4 regions of the Umezawaea sp. NPDC059074 genome follow, and region 2 is predicted to be linked to each of the others. Evidence: riboswitches for the same ligand, from Rfam matches in the RefSeq annotation. Region 2 holds a riboswitch; each other region holds the start of a gene.
The links. A riboswitch is a leader RNA that binds a small molecule or an ion and turns the genes downstream of it on or off. The one in region 2 is predicted to bind cobalamin.
Positions count from the first base shown of each region.

Region 1: another riboswitch for cobalamin. It lies ahead of ACFWW9_RS05120 (putative cobaltochelatase); the one in region 2 lies ahead of metE (5-methyltetrahydropteroyltriglutamate--homocysteine S-methyltransferase).
Region 3: another riboswitch for cobalamin. It lies ahead of ACFWW9_RS28080 (prenyltransferase/squalene oxidase repeat-containing protein); the one in region 2 lies ahead of metE (5-methyltetrahydropteroyltriglutamate--homocysteine S-methyltransferase).
Region 4: another riboswitch for cobalamin. It lies ahead of ACFWW9_RS27765 (ribonucleoside-diphosphate reductase subunit alpha); the one in region 2 lies ahead of metE (5-methyltetrahydropteroyltriglutamate--homocysteine S-methyltransferase).

Region 1 is NZ_JBHYHC010000006.1:148,914-153,118, forward strand. It holds gene ACFWW9_RS05105 (cytochrome P450) at 1-1, shown strand, start outside; gene ACFWW9_RS05110 (alpha/beta fold hydrolase) at 1-794, opposite strand, end outside; gene ACFWW9_RS05115 (RNA polymerase sigma factor) at 849-1,760, opposite strand; cobalamin riboswitch at 1,809-1,952, shown strand; gene ACFWW9_RS05120 (putative cobaltochelatase) at 1,991-3,949, shown strand; gene cobO (cob(I)yrinic acid a,c-diamide adenosyltransferase) at 3,959-4,205, shown strand, end outside.
Region 2 is NZ_JBHYHC010000002.1:194,243-198,447, reverse strand. It holds gene ACFWW9_RS01700 (hypothetical protein) at 1-23, opposite strand, end outside; gene metE (5-methyltetrahydropteroyltriglutamate--homocysteine S-methyltransferase) at 246-2,495, opposite strand; cobalamin riboswitch at 2,621-2,840, opposite strand; gene ACFWW9_RS01690 (hypothetical protein) at 3,038-3,595, shown strand; gene ACFWW9_RS01685 (hypothetical protein) at 3,837-4,205, opposite strand, start outside.
Region 3 is NZ_JBHYHC010000071.1:7,141-11,345, reverse strand. It holds gene ACFWW9_RS28085 (M6 family metalloprotease domain-containing protein) at 1-504, opposite strand, end outside; gene ACFWW9_RS28080 (prenyltransferase/squalene oxidase repeat-containing protein) at 691-1,695, opposite strand; cobalamin riboswitch at 1,729-1,867, opposite strand; cobalamin riboswitch at 2,014-2,082, shown strand; gene ACFWW9_RS28075 (hypothetical protein) at 2,179-4,205, shown strand, end outside.
Region 4 is NZ_JBHYHC010000069.1:30,202-34,406, forward strand. It holds gene ACFWW9_RS27765 (ribonucleoside-diphosphate reductase subunit alpha) at 1-1,611, opposite strand, end outside; cobalamin riboswitch at 1,853-2,067, opposite strand; gene ACFWW9_RS27770 (hypothetical protein) at 2,171-2,326, shown strand; gene ACFWW9_RS27775 (DUF998 domain-containing protein) at 2,378-3,112, shown strand; gene ACFWW9_RS27780 (hypothetical protein) at 3,061-3,468, shown strand; gene ACFWW9_RS27785 (DUF4230 domain-containing protein) at 3,522-4,169, shown strand.

The DNA of each region.
Region 1 (4,205 bases), on a different contig from region 2:
AGCGCGAGCGCCTGGGCGTGCGGGATGCCCGCGGTCAGCAGTTCCGCCCAGCGCGGGCCGCAGATGACGTCGTGCGCGCCCACCACCACGAGCGTCGGCACGGTGATCTCCGGCAGTTCCTCCCGCACGTCGAACGGTCGCGGTTCGACGCCGAGGTCCGGGGCGCGGTACGCCCGCAGCCCATCGCGCAGCGGGCGGAACTCCGCCTCCCGGCCGTAGAAGTCAGCGAAGTAGGAGGGCAGCAGGTCCTTGACCAGCTGGGTCTTGCCGTCGTCGTCCAGGTCGGAGCCGATGCGCGCGAACGCCGCGGCGACCTCGGGTGCCTGGTGGCGCTCGGCGAACCTGGTGACGTTGGCGACGGCGTCGGCCCAGAACTCCTCGCCGGTGACCGGCGACGTGTCGTACAGGACGATGCCCGACACCCGGTCGGCGTGCTCGAGGACGTGCCGCAGCACGACGAAACCGCCGTGGGAATGGCCCAGCAGAGCCACCTTCGGCACGCCGAGGTGCTCCACGACGGCGTGCAGGAACCGCGTGTAGGTGTCGAGGTGGTAGCCGGACGGGTCGGCCAGCCTGCCGGAGTCGCCGGTGCCGATGGGCTCCAGGTAGACCATCGTGAGGTGCTGTTCGAGCGCGGTCGACCTCAGGTACTGCCAGGCGATGCCGGGGCCGCCGGAGTGCGCGACGCACACGGGACCCGAGCCCGCCACGTGGTAGCGCTGGGCGATGCCCTCGACGGTGATCGTGTGCGTGCCGGGGGTGAGCGGGGTCGTGACTTCTTCGAATCGGTTCACGTGAGCACGATGCGGGGGAGGCCGAGAAGTTCGGTGCGAGGGCTGTGACGCCGCTCACGCCGGGTGGAACAGGCGCAGCCGGTGGTAGCGGCCGCCGCGGTGGGACATCATCCAGATCACGCCGGGCGGGCAGTGGTCCGGGTCGTCGGGCGGGTTGACCAGGTCCATCTCCCACAGCGTGAGGTCGCGGCTGACGAGCGCCGCCCCGAACCGCTGCCGGACGCCCGCCTCGAGGTCGCAGTTCATCCCGTCGATCATCGTCCCGACGCCGCCGCGCACAGCGCCCGCGAGCAGTTCCGCGTCCGGCGTCCACCGGTCCGCGACCACCTCGGCGAACGCCCCGCGCTCGGCGGCGGCCAGCGTGTCGAGCGCCTCCGCCTTGCTCCGCTCGGTCTTCTCGGCGATGTCGTCGTGCGTGAGGTCGGCGGTGGTGAGCAGGGCGTCGGCGAGGGACGTCCTGGCCGCGTTCAGCCTGCTCCGCACCGTCCCGACCGGCACCTCGCACGCAGCCGCGATCTGCTCGTACGAGGTCACGCCGCTGAAGTGCCGCAGCAGCACGGCCAGCCGCAGCGGTTCGGACAGCTCGCCGATCGCGTGCCACACCCAGTCCCGCAGCGCGCCCTCCTCGACGACCTGGTCCGGCGTCGGACCGAGCGCGGGCAGCGTCTCGGGGACCGCGACGGCCTGGGGAGCGCGCAGCCGCATCCGGCCCGCGTTGCGGGTGACCATCCGCAGCCACGGGCCCACGGCGGCGGGATCGCGCAGGTCGCCGATCCGGCTCACCGCCGTGAGCGACGCGTCCTGCACGGCGTCGTCGGCGTCCGGCCCGTAGCCCAGGACGCCCAGCGCGACCGCGCGCATCCCGGCCCGGTGCCGGGCCAGCAGCGTCCCCAACGCCGTCACCTCGCCGCTCTGGGCGGCGCGGACCAGTTCCGCGTCCGAGAGGACACCCGGCTCATCGCTCACGGGGCCGATTGTCCACCCCGCGCGGATGTGATCAGACTCGCCGAGGGGTTGGTAGGCGCGGAGCGGGATGCGACGATGCGAAAGCTGTAGGGGTGCGCGAGGAAGCCGGTGGGAATCCGGCACGGTCCCGCCACTGTGACCGGGTAGGAGAGATCCGGGAGTCAGGAACTCGACCCCCGAGTCACTTCTCCCGGACACGGGCGTGGACACCCGAGGAAGGACCTCCCCGCATGACCTCGCGCTTCCCCTTTTCCGCGGTCGTCGGTCACGACGACCTGCGACTGGCCCTGCTGTTGAACGCCGTGCACCCCGGTATCGGCGGTGTGCTGGTCAGGGGTGAGAAGGGCACCGCCAAGTCGACGGTCGTGCGAGCCCTCGCCGCCTTGCTGCCGGAACTGGCCGTCGTGCCGGGCTGCCGGTTCGGCTGCGACCCGCTGGTCGACACCGAGTGCCCGGACGGCCCGCACCTCGGCGACGCCGCCGAACGCCGTCCCGCCAAGCTGGTCGAGCTGCCCGTCGGCGCGACCGAGGACCGCCTGGTCGGCTCGCTGGACCTGGAGCGCGCCCTGACCGAGGGCGTCCGCGCCTACCAGCCGGGCCTGCTGGCGGCCGCGCACCGCGGCGTCCTCTACGTCGACGAGGTCAACCTGCTGCACGACCACCTCGTGGACCTGCTGCTGGACGCGGCCGCGATGGGCCGCGCGCACGTGGAGCGCGAGGGCGTGTCGATCTCGCACGCGGCGTCGTTCCTGCTGGTCGGGACGATGAACCCGGAGGAGGGTGAACTCCGCCCGCAGTTGCTGGACCGCTTCGGCCTCACGGTCGCCGTGCGCGCCTCGCGCGACGTGGCCACCCGGACCGAGGTCATCCGCCGCAGGCTGGCTTACGAGGCCGACCCCGAGGGCTTCGCCGCCCGCTGGGAGGCCGCGGACGCCGAGCTGGCCGACCGGATCGTGACCGCTCGCGCGGCGCTGCCGACCGTGGCGCTGCCGGACTCCGAGCTGCGCCGGATCGCGGGCGTGTGCGCGGCGTTCGAGGTGGACGGGATGCGCGCCGACCTGGTCGTGGCCCGCACGGCCGTGGCGCACGCGGCGTGGCGCGGCGCGGACGTCGTGGAGGAGGCCGACGTCGAGGCCGCCGTCCGGCTCGCGCTGCCGCACCGCAAGCGCCGCGACCCGTTCGACGAGCCGGGTCTGGAGGAGGAGCAGCTCGCCGATGCCATGCAGCAGGCGGCCGAGCACGCCGACAACGAGCCCGAGCCGGACGGGCCTCCCGACGGTCCCGACGACGGCGGTCAGCCCGCGCCCGAGGGCTCCGAGCAGCCGCAACAGCAGCCGCAGCAGGGTGGGTCGGGGTCGTCGGACAAGCCCCCGGCCGCGCCCGCTCCGGCGTTCCGCGCCCGGCTGCTCCAGGTGCCCGGTGTCGGCGAGGGCGCGCCCGGCAGGCGGTCACGGGCCCGCGCCCGCACCGGCCAGGTCGTCCGTTCGTCCACTGTGGACGGTGCTGGGCTGCACCTGGTCGGCACGCTGGCCGCCGCCGCGCCGCACCAGAACTCCCGCGGCCGCACCGGTCCCGGCCTGCTGCTCAAGGCCGGTGACGTGCGGCTGTCGGTCCGCGAGGGCAAGGAGGGCAACCTCGTCCTCTTCGTCGTGGACGCCTCCGGCTCGATGGCCGCCCGGCAGCGGATGTCCGCCGTCAGCGGCGCGGTGATCTCCCTGCTCCGCGACGCCTACCAGCGCCGCGACAAGGTCGGCGTGGTCACGTTCCGCGGCTCGTCCGCCGAGGTCGCGCTGCCGCCCACCACGTCGGTCGACGCGGCCGCGGCCCGGCTGCGCCGGATGCGCACCGGCGGCCGGACCCCGTTGGCGGACGGCCTGCTCAAGGCCCGCAGGCTCCTGGAGATCGAACGGCTCCGCGACCCCCGCCGTCGTCCGCTGCTGGTGCTGCTCACCGACGGCCGCGCCACCTCGACCGGCGCGGGCGGGGACCCGATGCGGGACGCGCTGCGCGCCGCGGGCCTGCTGGCCGCCGACGGCACCGCGTCCGTCGTCGTCGACTGCGAGCACGGCCCGATCCGGCTCGGCCTGGCCGCCAAGGTCGCCGTCGCGCTCGACGGGGCCTGCCTGCGCCTGGAAGAACTGTCCGCCGACCAGGTCGCGGGCGTCGTCCGCGCGGCCCGCGCCGCCTAGGAGACCCCGGTGCCCCAAGGACAACCCGCGTCGGTCCCGAAGGACGGCCTGACCACCCGGCAGCGGCGCAACCGGCCGCTGCTGATGGTCCACACCGGCGAGATGAAGGGGAAGTCGACCTCGGCGTTCGGGCTCGCCCTGCGCGGCTGGAACCAGGGCTGGTCGATCGGTGTGTTCCAGTTCGTGAAGTCGGCGAAGTGGAAGGTCGGCGAGGAGGAGGCGTTCAAGGCGCTCGGCCGCGTGCACGACGAGACTG
Region 2 (4,205 bases):
ACCAGAACAGGTTTGCGGTACAAGGGGATTCTCCGATTTCGCGAGTGGTGCTTCCGTGTCGCTCGAACAACGTCAACACGGGAGCGGGTCGCGAACGGTTCAGCGGAACTTCCCCGGCGATCTCAACTGGAGGCCCGACGTTCGGGGCGCGAAGGCGTTGTGCGGCAAGGAGGTCTTGGCACAAGTGCGCCACTCCACTGTGGACCCCGAGGGGACGGTGGGCGTCGCCGTCCCCTCGGAGCGGATCAGCCCCGCGCGCGGTGCGCGGCGGCCACGAGGTGCCGCAGCGCCGGTTCCACCTCGGCGTAGCCGCGGGTCTTGAGGCCGCAGTCCGGGTTCACCCACAGGCGCTCGCCGGGCACGGCGTCCAGCGCGGCGCGCAGCAGGTCGACCACCTCGTCCTCGGTCGGCACGTTCGGCGAGTGGATGTCGTACACGCCAGGCCCGACCGCGCGGCTGAACCCGATGGCCTTCAGGTCGTCGAGCACCTCCATGCGGGACCGGGCGGCCTCGATGGTGGTCACGTCCGCGTCCAGCCCGTCGATGGCGTCGATGACGTCGCCGAACTCCGAGTAGCACAGGTGGGTGTGCACCTGGGTGGACGTGGCCGCGCCCGCCGTGGCCAGCCGGAACGAGCCGACGGCCCAGTCCAGGTAGGCCTCGCGGTGCTCCGCCCGCAGCGGCAGCAGTTCCCGCAGGGCGGGCTCGTCGACCTGCACGACGCCGATGCCCGCGGCCTCCAGGTCGCGGATCTCGTCGCGCAGCGCCAGCGCGACCTGCTCGGCGGTGTCGCCGAGCGGCTGGTCGTCGCGGACGAACGACCAGGCCAGGATGGTCACGGGGCCGGTGAGCATCCCCTTGACCGGCTTGGCCGTCAACGACTGCGCGTACGACGTCCACGCCACGGTGATCGGCTCCGGGCGGGACACGTCGCCGTGGATGATCGGCGGTCGCACGCAGCGCGACCCGTAGGACTGCACCCAGCCGAGTCGGGTCGACGCGAAGCCGTCCAGGTGCTCGGCGAAGTACTGCACCATGTCGTTGCGCTCGGGTTCGCCGTGCACCAGCACGTCCAGCCCGATCTCCTCCTGCAACCGGACGACCCGCTCGATCTCGGCGCGCATCCGCTCCGCGTACCCGGCCTCGTCCAGGGTGCCGTCGCGGAGGTCCGCCCTGGCACGGCGGACGTCGCCGGTCTGCGGGAACGAACCGATGGTCGTGGTGGCGAGCGGCGGCAGCGCGAGCCGGGCCCGCTGCACCTCGGCGCGCTCGGCGTAGGGGGCGCGGGTGCGGTGCTCGGGGCGCAGCGCGTCGATCCGGGCGCGGACCCGGCCGTCGAACGACGGGGCGCCCGCGGCGGCGTGGCTGATCCCGGTGTCGTTGTCGCGCAACGCCTTGCCGATCAGCACGACCTCCGCGACCTTCTGCCGGGCGAACGCCAGCCTGGCCACGACGGCCGGGTCCAGGTCCGTCTCGGCGTCCAGGTCGTACGGCACGTGCAGCAGCGAGCACGACGTCGACACGGCGAGCGAGCCGACCGACCCGAGCAGCGTCGCGGCCTTCGCCAGCGCGGCGGTGAGGTCCGTGCGCCACACGTTGCGGCCGTCCACGACCCCGGCGACCAGCGTCTTGTCCCGCAGCCCCGGCAGGCCCGCGATCCGGTTCACCGCGGCGGGCGCGGTGACCAGGTCGACCGCAACGGCCTCGACCGGGGTCTCCACGAGCACCGGCAGCGCCTCGCCGAGGTCGCCGAAGTAGCCCGCGACCAGGATCGCGGGCCGGGCGGTCGCCTCGCCGAGGCGGGTGTACGCGCGGCGCAGCGCGGCCAGTTCGGCCTCGGTGCGGTCCGCCGCGAACGCGGGCTCGTCGAGCTGCACCCACTCCGCGCCCGCGTCGGCCAGCGCCGCCAGCAGCTCGACGTACCGGTCGACCAGCCCGTCCAGCAGGTCCAGCGGCGTGAAGCCCTCTGGCGCGTCCGCCGAGGCCTTGGCCAGCAGCAGGAACGTCACCGGGCCGACGAGCACCGGCCGGGTCGGGACGCCGAGGTCGAGCGCCTCGCGGAACTCGGCGACAGGCTTGTCCCCGACCAGCGCGAACCGGGTCGACGGGTCCAGTTCCGGCACCAGGTAGTGGTAGTTGGTGTCGAACCACTTGGTCAGCTCCAGCGGCGGCACGCTGTCCCGCCCGCGGGCCGCGGCGAAGTAGGTGTCCACCGGGGACAGGCCTAGGTCGCAGAACCGCCGGGGCACGGCGTCGAACAGCACGGCCGTGTCGAGCACGTGGTCGTAGTAGGAGAACGTGTTGCCGGGCACGGAGTCGAGGCCGGCGGCGGCCAGCTCCCGCCACGTGTCCGCGCGCAGCTCGCGGGCGACCGCGGCCAGGACGTCCGCGTCGGCGCGGCCCGCCCAGTACGCCTCCACCGCGCGCTTGAGCTCGCGGCGCGGGCCGATCCTGGGGAAGCCCAGCACGGTGGTCCCGATTTCGGGGGTGTTCACAGCTCTCTCCTCGCGAGCGTGCCGACGAGACCGGGCCGTCGTGGGGGCACGCGAGAAGGGGCGGCGCGTGGCGCCACCCGTGTCCGCGCGGACCTTCCCACGAGGTCCCGGACTCCACGCGCACCGGTGGTGCGCGTGCCGGTGGCAGGTCTTCGGACTCGCGGGCACCCACCGGAGGACCGGTGGACCTACTGGCCGTCGCTTCCCAGGCCCGTCGGGCCCAGTGCTCTCGTGACGGCGGTCGTTCCCGCTCACCGCTGCGGGGCAGTCCCGGATTCCCACCGGGTTCCCTCTTGCCTCGCCGCGCCCCGAGGGGATCGGCGAACCACCAGCGGGCCGAGCCTAGCCGAGTCCCGACAGGCGGTCGGAGGTCGTCCGGATGGTGGGAGCCGGGTGGTTGCCAACGCAATGACCAGGGCCGGAGGGTGCGAAAGTGCAGTGCCGGGAGTACGGGTGACCACAGATCCCCGGTTTCCCGGCCGTCGGCGGAGCGCGGTGGTCTACTCGGGGGAAGACCACGTCCACGAGGAAGGCGTACGGCCATGATCTGCTGGGACCGGGTCGGCGACCACCTCGTGCTGGGCTTCTTCGACCAGGCCGAGGTCGACCGGCTGCGAGGCTACCTCGTCGGGCTGCGCGAGGTCCTCGACGCCAGGTTCGCCGAGTACACGACGGACTGCCCGCCCGGCAAGAAGCTCGGCGTGGCCTACCCGTTGGCCGAGACCGGCGACCGACGGCTGCGGGCGATCCTGCGCCGCCGCGTCGGCGAGGTCGGGCCGTGGCGGGAGCCGGAGGTGTTCCGGCCGCTGCACAAGGCGATCACGCGGGTCCTCGCGACGCTGCCCGACAAGGGCGGACTGGTCCAGCTGCACTCGATCGACTGCGCGGGCGCGTGGTCGCGGTCGTTGACCGACCTGCGGGTCGCGATGGCGGCCTCCGCCAGGGAGGCCGAGCCGGTGCTGGCCAGCCGCACCCGGTTCACCACCCGCTGGCTGAAGTCCGTGGTGCGCACGCTCGACGCCACGGCGACCAAGGAGGTCCAGCCGGTGCCGCAGGACCTGGTCGACAGCATCAACCAGGTCCGCACGTACTGGATCTGAAACGCCGAGGAGGCCCCGTTCCCGAGGCCCCTCCTTGAGCAGCAGGACACCTGCTGCGTGACTGCCTGGCGGCGCGTGCCTGCTGTTGAGAGGCCGGCTTTACTTGGGGGATTTGAGCCTTAAAATTTGTCGGGCTGCGGCTTCTGAACCTGCCGTTTTGGCCCGACAAAGGCTCAAATCTAGGGGCCCCAAGTCAAGCCGGCCGTCGCCAAACCTCTTCCGACGATGCCGTAGGCCAAGATCACCCGAGGAACACCGACGAGACTGCGTTGTCGAAGCCGACCGTCGACAGGTCCGCGATGTCCTTGTCCACGACCAGGGACTTGCCCTTGCAGTCCTTTTCGGACCAGAGCTTCACCTTGCCCTTGACCTTGACCGAGGACGCGGCCTTCGGGGAGGAGGCGTTGCGGCAGTCCAGACCGGACAGGCTCTCCCGGTTGCCGTCGACGAAGTCCTTCTTGTCGAACAGGTTCGCGGTGTTGTCGCTGCCGTCGCGGGTCACCGGCGTGCCCGCGGTCGCCTTGCCGCCGTCCGGGCGCAGCCCGAACCAGGTGCCGCCCACGCCCTGGCCGTTCGCGTCGCCGATCTGCGTGTCCTTGCTGTAGAAGTA
Region 3 (4,205 bases), on a different contig from region 2:
GCGGTTGAGGGTGTTCGGCTTGTTGAGGAAGTCCTGGTAGAACCGGGCGACCTGGTCGCGCGGCACGCCGCTGGCCTCCGCGCTGGGGTTGCCGAACACGGTCGACTGCTTCGGCTGGGTCACGACGAACGGCTGGTTCGGGTAGTCCAGCAGGACCAGCGCGCCCTTGAAGTTGCGCACCGATCCCTTGACCGACGGGTCGGCCCAGTTCGTGCCGGGGATCTTGCGGTAGTCCGCCTCCCACGTCATGTGGTCGGGGTTGACCCAGTTCTGCGGGTCAACGGGACCGGGGAACCCGGCTTTCGCCGCCACACGGGCGGAATCGCGGGACTCCTGCCACGGCTGCTGCTGCGGCCAGTGGTCGAACTGCCAGTGGTGCAGGGGGTCGTCGAGGGGAGCGGCGGTCACGCTGGAGGTGCCCGCGACGAGCGCGGCGACCGAGAACAGCGTCGTGATCAGCAGTGCGGGGCGCCGAAGCCCACGACGGACAGGTGAGTGGTCCATGCCACCTCCGTGGAGTAGAACCCCTCACGCTAGCCACCGGCGATCACCCGTCGGGCGTTGTCAGTTAACGGAAATCCCCGACGCGCGGTCGGTCCGGCTCCGAGGGCTCCGTCGTGCCTGCCATCCATATGTCCACAAAGGACTTTCCGGGTGGTTTCCCGTGGAAACCACCCGGAAGGTCTTCGCTCACGGGCAGGTCAGGACCGGGGCCTGGGCGACGCCGCCGCCGTTCAGCGACGACAGCGGGACACCCGTCAGGCCGAGGACGGCCTGCGCGGTCGCGCGGGGCGCGGTCGACTGGTCGAACCCGGTCGCGTCGTAGGCGATCGCGCCGCGGTCCGCCACGGCGCCCGCGCAGCCGACCTGCAACGACCGGAGGAACTGCCGTGCCTTGACCGCGGCCACCGGGCGGTGGCCGGCGAGCGCCTCGGCGGCGAGGCCGGTGCTGTTCGCGTTCGACGCGCCGGCGCCGACGCCGAAGCCGCCGTCGGTGTGCTGCTGGGTGACGAGCCACCCCGTGCCCTCGGCGGCGTTCACCGTGTCGCCGGTGGCGCGCAACGCCTGCACGACCATCGCGGTCGAGTCCACGTCACTGGCGCACGGGGTCGCGCCGAACGTGAGCGGGAAACCCCCGTCGGGGCACTGGGTGCCCGCGAGGAACGCCACGGCGGTCGCGGGCGCGCCCGACGGCGTGCGGTCGAGGGCCAGCAGCGCGAGCGACTGGGTGAAGGCGTTGCTGTAGTCGCCGAAGTCGGAGCGGTCGGAGAACCGGCCGGACGGCGTGAGCAGGGAGAGCAGGCCCGCCTTGAGGTCGACGCCGCCGAACGACGCCGGGTCCTTGCCGCGGACCTGCGCGGCGAGCATCAGCTTGGCGTGCGCTCCCGCGTAGGCCTCGGTGCCGCCGCCGACGTACCCGGCGGTGACCTCCGGCCTCGCCAGCCAGGTGATCGCCTTGCCCGCGTTGGTGTTCGACGTCCGCGAGGCGGCGAACGCGAAGATCGCGTCGATCGTCAAGCCCTGGTCGGGGTACTTCACCCCGCCGAACTCGACCTCGAACCGTTCACCGTCGACCAGTTGCCGGGCGAGCCACCCGGAGGCGGCGTCGGCCTTGGTCGTGGTGGCGGTCGCCGTTGGGGCGGCCACCAGGCCGAAACCGCACAGCAGGGCGACAGCGAGCGCCAAACGTCTCATGAGGAACCTTTCCCGCACTTCCACGACAGGAGTTGGTGGATCACCGCGCGGGGCGGGTAACCGGGCTCGCCCCCGGAGGGGCACACCGTTGCGGGTCAGCGCCGGGCTCTCACCGGACTTCCCCCGCTCCGCGCTGAATGGAGTTGGACGGACCACAGGCTCTCATCCCACCGGCCGGAAGAGTCGGGCGAGTGCTTCGGGAACCCGCACCACGTCCGCGTTGTGATGTCCGCAACCGACTCCGTCGGCGGTGCCGTTCGGCGGAAACCGGGTGTTAGCCTCGGCCGCCACCACAACTGAACACCGCCACCCGTGCAGGGGAAGCCGGTCGAAATCCGGCGCTGTCGCGCAACCGTGGGCCACGTTCCTGTGGCGAGTCGGGTTACCGCGCGGGTGGCTGAACCGTCCAACCCGCTGTCGCGATGAGCAGGGGTGACTTCGGCGTTCCGCGCCTGTCCTCCTCGTGCCGCAAAGGAGGAGAGCATGCGTCGTCGCCGGATCGGGGCGGCACTGGCGTTCGCCACCGCCGCTGGCCTGGTCGCCGCCCTCGTCGCGGGCACGGCCGTCGCCGCCGGTGATCGCGCCGCGGCCCGCTCGAACTCCCGGTGGCTCGCCTCGAAGCTCGCGCCGGACGGCACGCTGGAGAACCCCAACGGGGGCTCGCTGCCGGACTACGGCCTGATGCTCGACGTGCTGTTCGCGCTGCACGCGTCCGGCGACGGGGCGCTCGCCGCGCCCGTCGTCGACTACCTGGACGACAAGGGCCACGCGACCGACTACTACACGTGGGACGCCCTGGTCCCGGACTCCGGGTTCGACGCCATCATCGTCGGTGGCGCGGCCGCGAAGGTGCTGGTCGCCGCGCAGATCGCCGGACGCGACCCGCACAGGTTCGACGGCCACGACATGGTCGCCGAGACCCGTGACTCGATCCGGCGGTCCGGCCCGGACAAGGGCCGGATCAGCGACTACTCGAAGAACCCCGACTTCGCCGACTTCGTCACCAACAACGCCAACATGTTCGGCCAGGCGCTCGGCGTGATCGGCTTGGCCGCGGCGGGGGAGAACGACCGGCTCGCCCTCGACACGATGCTCACGCAGCAGTGCTCCGAGGGGTACTTCCGGATCTTCTTCGGGTACATCCCGACGACCGAGACCGGCGACCACGTCACCCCGAACGGCTACAAGGTCTCGACGTGCGACGAGGGCAAACCCTTCGACCTGTCCTCGCCGGACGGCGATACGACCGGCCTCGCGCTGTCGGCGATGCTGGCCGCGAAACGCGCCGGGGCCGAAGGGCTCGACGAGCCGATCGGCCGGACGGTCTCGTGGCTCACCGCGCACCAGACCGCGAGCGGTGGTTGGGGCGGCGGCGTCGGCACCGAGGCGGCGAACACCAACAGCACCGGCCTGATCGTGCAGGCGCTCGCCGACGCGGGCGGCTCCGACAGCGCGGTCGACCGCGGCGTCGGCTACCTCAAGTCCGCGCAGGCCACCGCCGAGGCCGACGGGGGCACCTCCCTCGCGGGCGAACTCGGCGCGATCGCCTACAACCCCGGCGCGTACACGGCCGCGCGCGCCACCGGCATCAGCGGGCTCGACACGTGGCTCCGCGCGAGCGCCCAAGCGTCGCTCGGCCTGTCCCAGGTCGGGTGGTACGCGCTCGCCAGGGGCGAGATGCCCGAGGAGCCGTCCACCACCGGCACCACGACGACCACGACCGGTTCGTCGACCACCACGACTTCCGCGGAAGCCACGACCGCCACGAGGACGGTGACCGTCGTCCCCGCGCCCCGGACCATCGCGGGCGCCAAGGCGCAGGTGGTCCAGCCGACGTCGTCCACGGTCCGCCCGAGCACCACGACACCCGGCGCGAGGCTCGGCGCGTACCTGGCGAACCGGGTGGTGAACGGCGACCACGTCGAGGTCACCGAGGACGGCAAGACGTACGTGGACTACGACGCCACGGCCGACCTGGTGCTCGCGTTGCGCGCCTTGGGCGAGCAGCCCGAGACGGTCGCGCGGGCCACGGACTTCCTCCTCGGCCCGGACGCGGTCCAGGCCTACGCCCACGGAGCGCCCTACGAGCAGGGGTCCGCCGCCTACGCCGAACCGCTGGCCAAGCTCGTGGTCGTCGCGCAGTTCGCGCGGGCGGACGACCTCGCGGCCCGGTTGCGCGGCGACCTGGTGGCGTTGCGCGGCGAGGACGGCAGGTTCACCGACCGGGGCGCGTTCGCCGACGCGGACGACACGACCGCACGGCACGCGTGGGCGCTGCTCGCCACCGCGGGCGATCCCGGCGTCGCCGTGGACGTGCTGCTGGCGGCCCAGTGCGCCGACGGCACGTTCCCCGAGCACCTCGGCGACGGGAAGTGCGCGTCCGGCGACCTCGCGGCGACGGCCGCCGCCGTGACGGCGCTGAACGCGAGGCCGCACACCGAGAGCACCGCTCCGGTGGACTGGTCTCCCCAGCGGCTCAAGGGTTTCCTCTCGGCAGTGACCGCGCTCAG
Region 4 (4,205 bases), on a different contig from region 2:
CGGGTGCCCGGTCTCGAACAGCATGGTCAGCATCCGCCGCCACATGTCCGCGGCCTTGAGCCGCCGGAACACCTTGACCTCGCCGCGGTCCGCCGCCGCCTCGTACTCGCGGTAGCGCGCGGCGAACGCGTCGCCGAACAGGTCGTGCAGGTCCGGCACCTCGTCGGGGGAGAACAGCGTCCAGTCGCCGCCCGAGCGGACCCGGCGCATGAACTCGTCCGGCACCCAGTTCGCCGTGTTCATGTCGTGCGTGCGGCGGCGCTCGTCGCCGGTGTTCTTGCGCAGGTCGAGGAACTCCTCGACGTCGATGTGCCACGTCTCCAGGTACGCGCACACCGCGCCCTTGCGCTTGCCGCCCTGGTTCACCGCGACGGCCGTGTCGTTGGCGATCTTCAGGAACGGCACGACGCCCTGCGACTTGCCGTTGGTGCCCTTGATGTGCGCGCCGATGCCGCGGACCGGCGTCCAGTCGTTGCCCAGGCCGCCCGCGAACTTCGACAGCAGCGCGTTGTTGCTGATCCCGTGGAAGATGCCCTGGAGGTCGTCGTCCACCGTCGTGAGGAAGCACGACGAGAGCTGCGGGCGCGTGGTCCCGGCGTTGAACAGCGTGGGCGTGGAGCACATGAAGTCGAACGACGACAGCAGCTCGTAGAACTCGATCGCCCGCGCCTCGCGGTCGTCCTCGCGCAGCGCCAAGCCCATGGCCACGCGCATGAAGAACGCCTGCGGCAGCTCGTAGCGGTTCTCGTCGCTGTGCAGGAAGTACCGGTCGTACAGGACCTGCATGCCGAGGAACTGGAACGCCAGGTCGCGGTCGGGCAGCAGCGCCGCGCCGAGCCGGGCCAGGTCGAACTCCTCCAGCAGCGGGTCGAGCTGCCCCAGCTCGACGCCCCGCCGCACGAAGGACGCGAAGTACTCCGGGTACCGCACGGACATCTCCGCGTGGTTGGCCTCGTCGTCCTTGCCGGCCAGGAACGACAGCGCCTCGCGGCGCAGCTTGTCCAGCAGCAGCCGGGCGCTGACCAGCGAGTAGTCCGGGTCGATCTCGACCATCGTGCGCGCGGACATCACCGGCGCCACGGCCAGCTCGGCGCGGCTGATGCCGTCGTACAGGTTGCGCCGCGTCTCGGCCAGCACGGTCTCCGCGGACGTCGCGGGCAGCCCGGCGCACGCCTCGGAGATCACCAGCGCGAGCCGGTCGAAGTCCAGCGGCTCGACCCGGCCGTCCGGGAACCTCACGGTCAGCGCGGGCCGGACCTCGGCGGCGGGCTGCTCGGCGGTCCGGGCCTTGGCGTGCTCCTCGCGGTACAGCACGTACGCGCGGGCGACCTTGTGGTGGCCGTCGCGCATCAGCACCAGCTCGACCTGGTCCTGGATCTGCTCGATGTGCACCCCGCGATCCGGCCCGGCCTGCCTGCGCAGCTTCTCCTCGACCTGCCGGGTCAGGTCCGCGACCAGCTCGCGCACCCGCTGCGACCCGGCGGCCTCGGCGCCCTCGACGGCGTGGAAGGCCTTGGCCACGGCGGTGGCGATCTTGGTCGCGTCGAACGGCGACACCGTGCCGTCGCGGCTGATCACCGGGACTTGAACGGGTGTTTCGGTGGGGGACATGACTCTCCGCGGGTGGTGTTCGGGCAGGTGGCATCGCCCGGCGAGCAGCGCTCGACGGTCGGAAACTCGGGGGTGCGCGGAGAGTCAGCCGTCCGGGCTGGAGTGCGACATCACGGCTCTCTCCTCGCGAGCTCGGTGGACACCCGGAGAACCGCGGGGGAGCTACGCGCAGGCAGCACGGCAGGAGGCGCCGTGAGCCGTCCGCGCGCGCCCTCCCTCGGGGCACCGGGGTAGTGCACGCGGTCGCGTGCACGCTGGTGGCAGGTCTTCGGACTCGCGGGCACTCCGGCTCTCGCCGGCGGACCTACTGGCCGTCGCTTCCCGGACTCGCGTCCAGTGCTTCATGACGGCGGTCGTTCCCGCTCACCGCTGCGGGGCAGCTCCGGATTCGCACCGGATTCCCTCTTGCCTCACCACCGGGTGGACCGGAGGTGAACCATCAGCGCGTTGGATACTACATGTGGGGGTGGGGTTCGCCGCGCAGCCCAAGATGGTCTTTGTTGCCCAGGTCATGCGATAAGGTGAAAGTGCAGGGTGACCGGCGGGGGGAGTGCGACGAATGGGTGACGGGGAACCCTCGGCCCCGCGTGTCGCGGCCACCGCCGCCGGGGCGCTCGCGGTGGGGTCCCTGGCCGTCGGCCCGGCCGTCCCGTGGCTCACCGGAGCGCTCGCCGTGGCCGCCGTCGTGGTCTTCCGGCTGGCCAGGCGTTCCTGATGGTTTGCTGAATCACGGAACCCCGTGTCCGGTCCGGGCGTTTTGCCGGTCGTGACGACCGCAGAGCTGACGAGACCGAGCGCCCTTCCCCGCGTGGTCGCCGTGGCGGGCCTGACCGCCGTCCTGACGACCGTCGCGATGATCGGCGCGCTGGACCTGCGCAACGCGCTGGAGGCCCCCGCCGAGCTGCGCCGCACGATCAGCCAGTACGGCCTCGGCGCGAACGCGTGGGTCTTCGAGGTGGCCGTGTCGCTGCTCGCCGCCGGGTCGCTGGTGATCGCCGCCGTGCTCGTGCGCCGCGGTGTCACCCGCTGGTTCTCCACCGGCGCCGTCGCGCTTTCGTTGTGGTCGTTGGGTTTGGCGCTCGTGGTGGCGTTCCCGAAGCAGGACTGGTCGCTGCCGTCGACGTCGGCGAGCGGCGGCATCCACCGGGCGGCGAGCCTGCTCGCGTTCGTGAGCCTGCCGATCGCGATGATCGCGCTGGCCCGCCCGTGGCTGCGGGACCCGACGTGGGGCGGCCACGCCCGGTGGACGCTGGGGTTCGGCGTCCTGTCCGTGCTGGCGTTCTCGCCCCTGCTGTACGCCGTTCTCGTGCACGCCTCCGGTGGCACCGCGTGGTGGCGGGTGTTCCCGATCGGGTACGTCGAGCGGATCCTGGTGTTCACGGAGGTGATCGCCGTCCTGGTCGCCGGGTTGTGGGCCCTGGGAGCGGCGAACCGCCCTAAACTCGGGGCATGGCAACGTGGGGAGACCTCGCGGCGTACGTCCGCGACCAGTACGACGTGATCTCGGAGGACTCCGACGAGATGCGGATCCTGTACGGCTTCGAGCACCTGGACGAGGAGGACGAGCGCACCCAGGTCGTCATCCTGGTGCGCGAGGTGCTGGACGCGAAGCACGAGTGGGTGCAGATCGCCTCCCCCGTGGGCCTGGCCGCCAAGTGCGACCTGCGCGCGCTGCTGGAGGAGGTCGGCCGGTCCTCGATCGCGTCCGGCGCGGCGATCATGGGGGAGCACGTGGTGCTGCGGCACTCGCTGCCGTTGGAGACGCTGGACATCCACGAGTTCGTCGAGCCGCTGTCGCTGCTCGCGGGCACCGCCGACCAGATCGAGGAGATCTTCTTCGGCGGCGACAACTACTGATGCGTCCGTTCGGCCCCGTCTGACGGGGGTGCGGACCGGGTACCCGTCCGGGTATGAGACTTCCCTGGCGGTCCGGTTCGCGGTGGCTCTTCCGCGGGGTCGTGGCGGTGTGCCTGGTCGTCGTGGCCGCCGCCGCGCTCCAGATCGTGGGCGTGCTGCCCAAGCTCAACCCGTTCGGCACCGACACGGTCGACCGCAGCCAGCCCGCGCTGCTGCGGTCGATCCGCGACCTGAGCCAGTACCACGCCGCCTCCGGCGACTACCAGGTCGTGATCGACATCGAGAAGGACGTGCGGTTCGTCCCGGACGTCCTGGCCGGGTCGCGGACCCTGTTCGTCTCCGCCGGGTCCGTCAACGCCTACGTCGACTTCGGCGGGCTCGCGGAGAACGCGATGGTGGTGTCGCAGGAGAAGAAGACCGTCGACATCGCGCTGCCGAAGCCGCGGCTGGACAAGCCGAACATCAACCACGAGCGCAGCTACGTGTTCGCGCAGGAGCGCGGGCTGTTCGACCGGCTGAACAGCGTCGTGCAGACCGCCGACCAGCAGCAGTTCTACGTCGCGGCGGAGCAGAAGATCTCCGACGCGGCCAAGGAGTCGAACCTGGAGGCCAAGGCCACCGAGAACACGCAGAAGATGCTCGTCGGGCTGTGCGGAGCGCTGGGGTTCGAGGTCCACTTCGTGGACGCGCCCAAGACATGAGTTAGGCTAGCCTTACTCAAACTTCTCCGCGCAAGG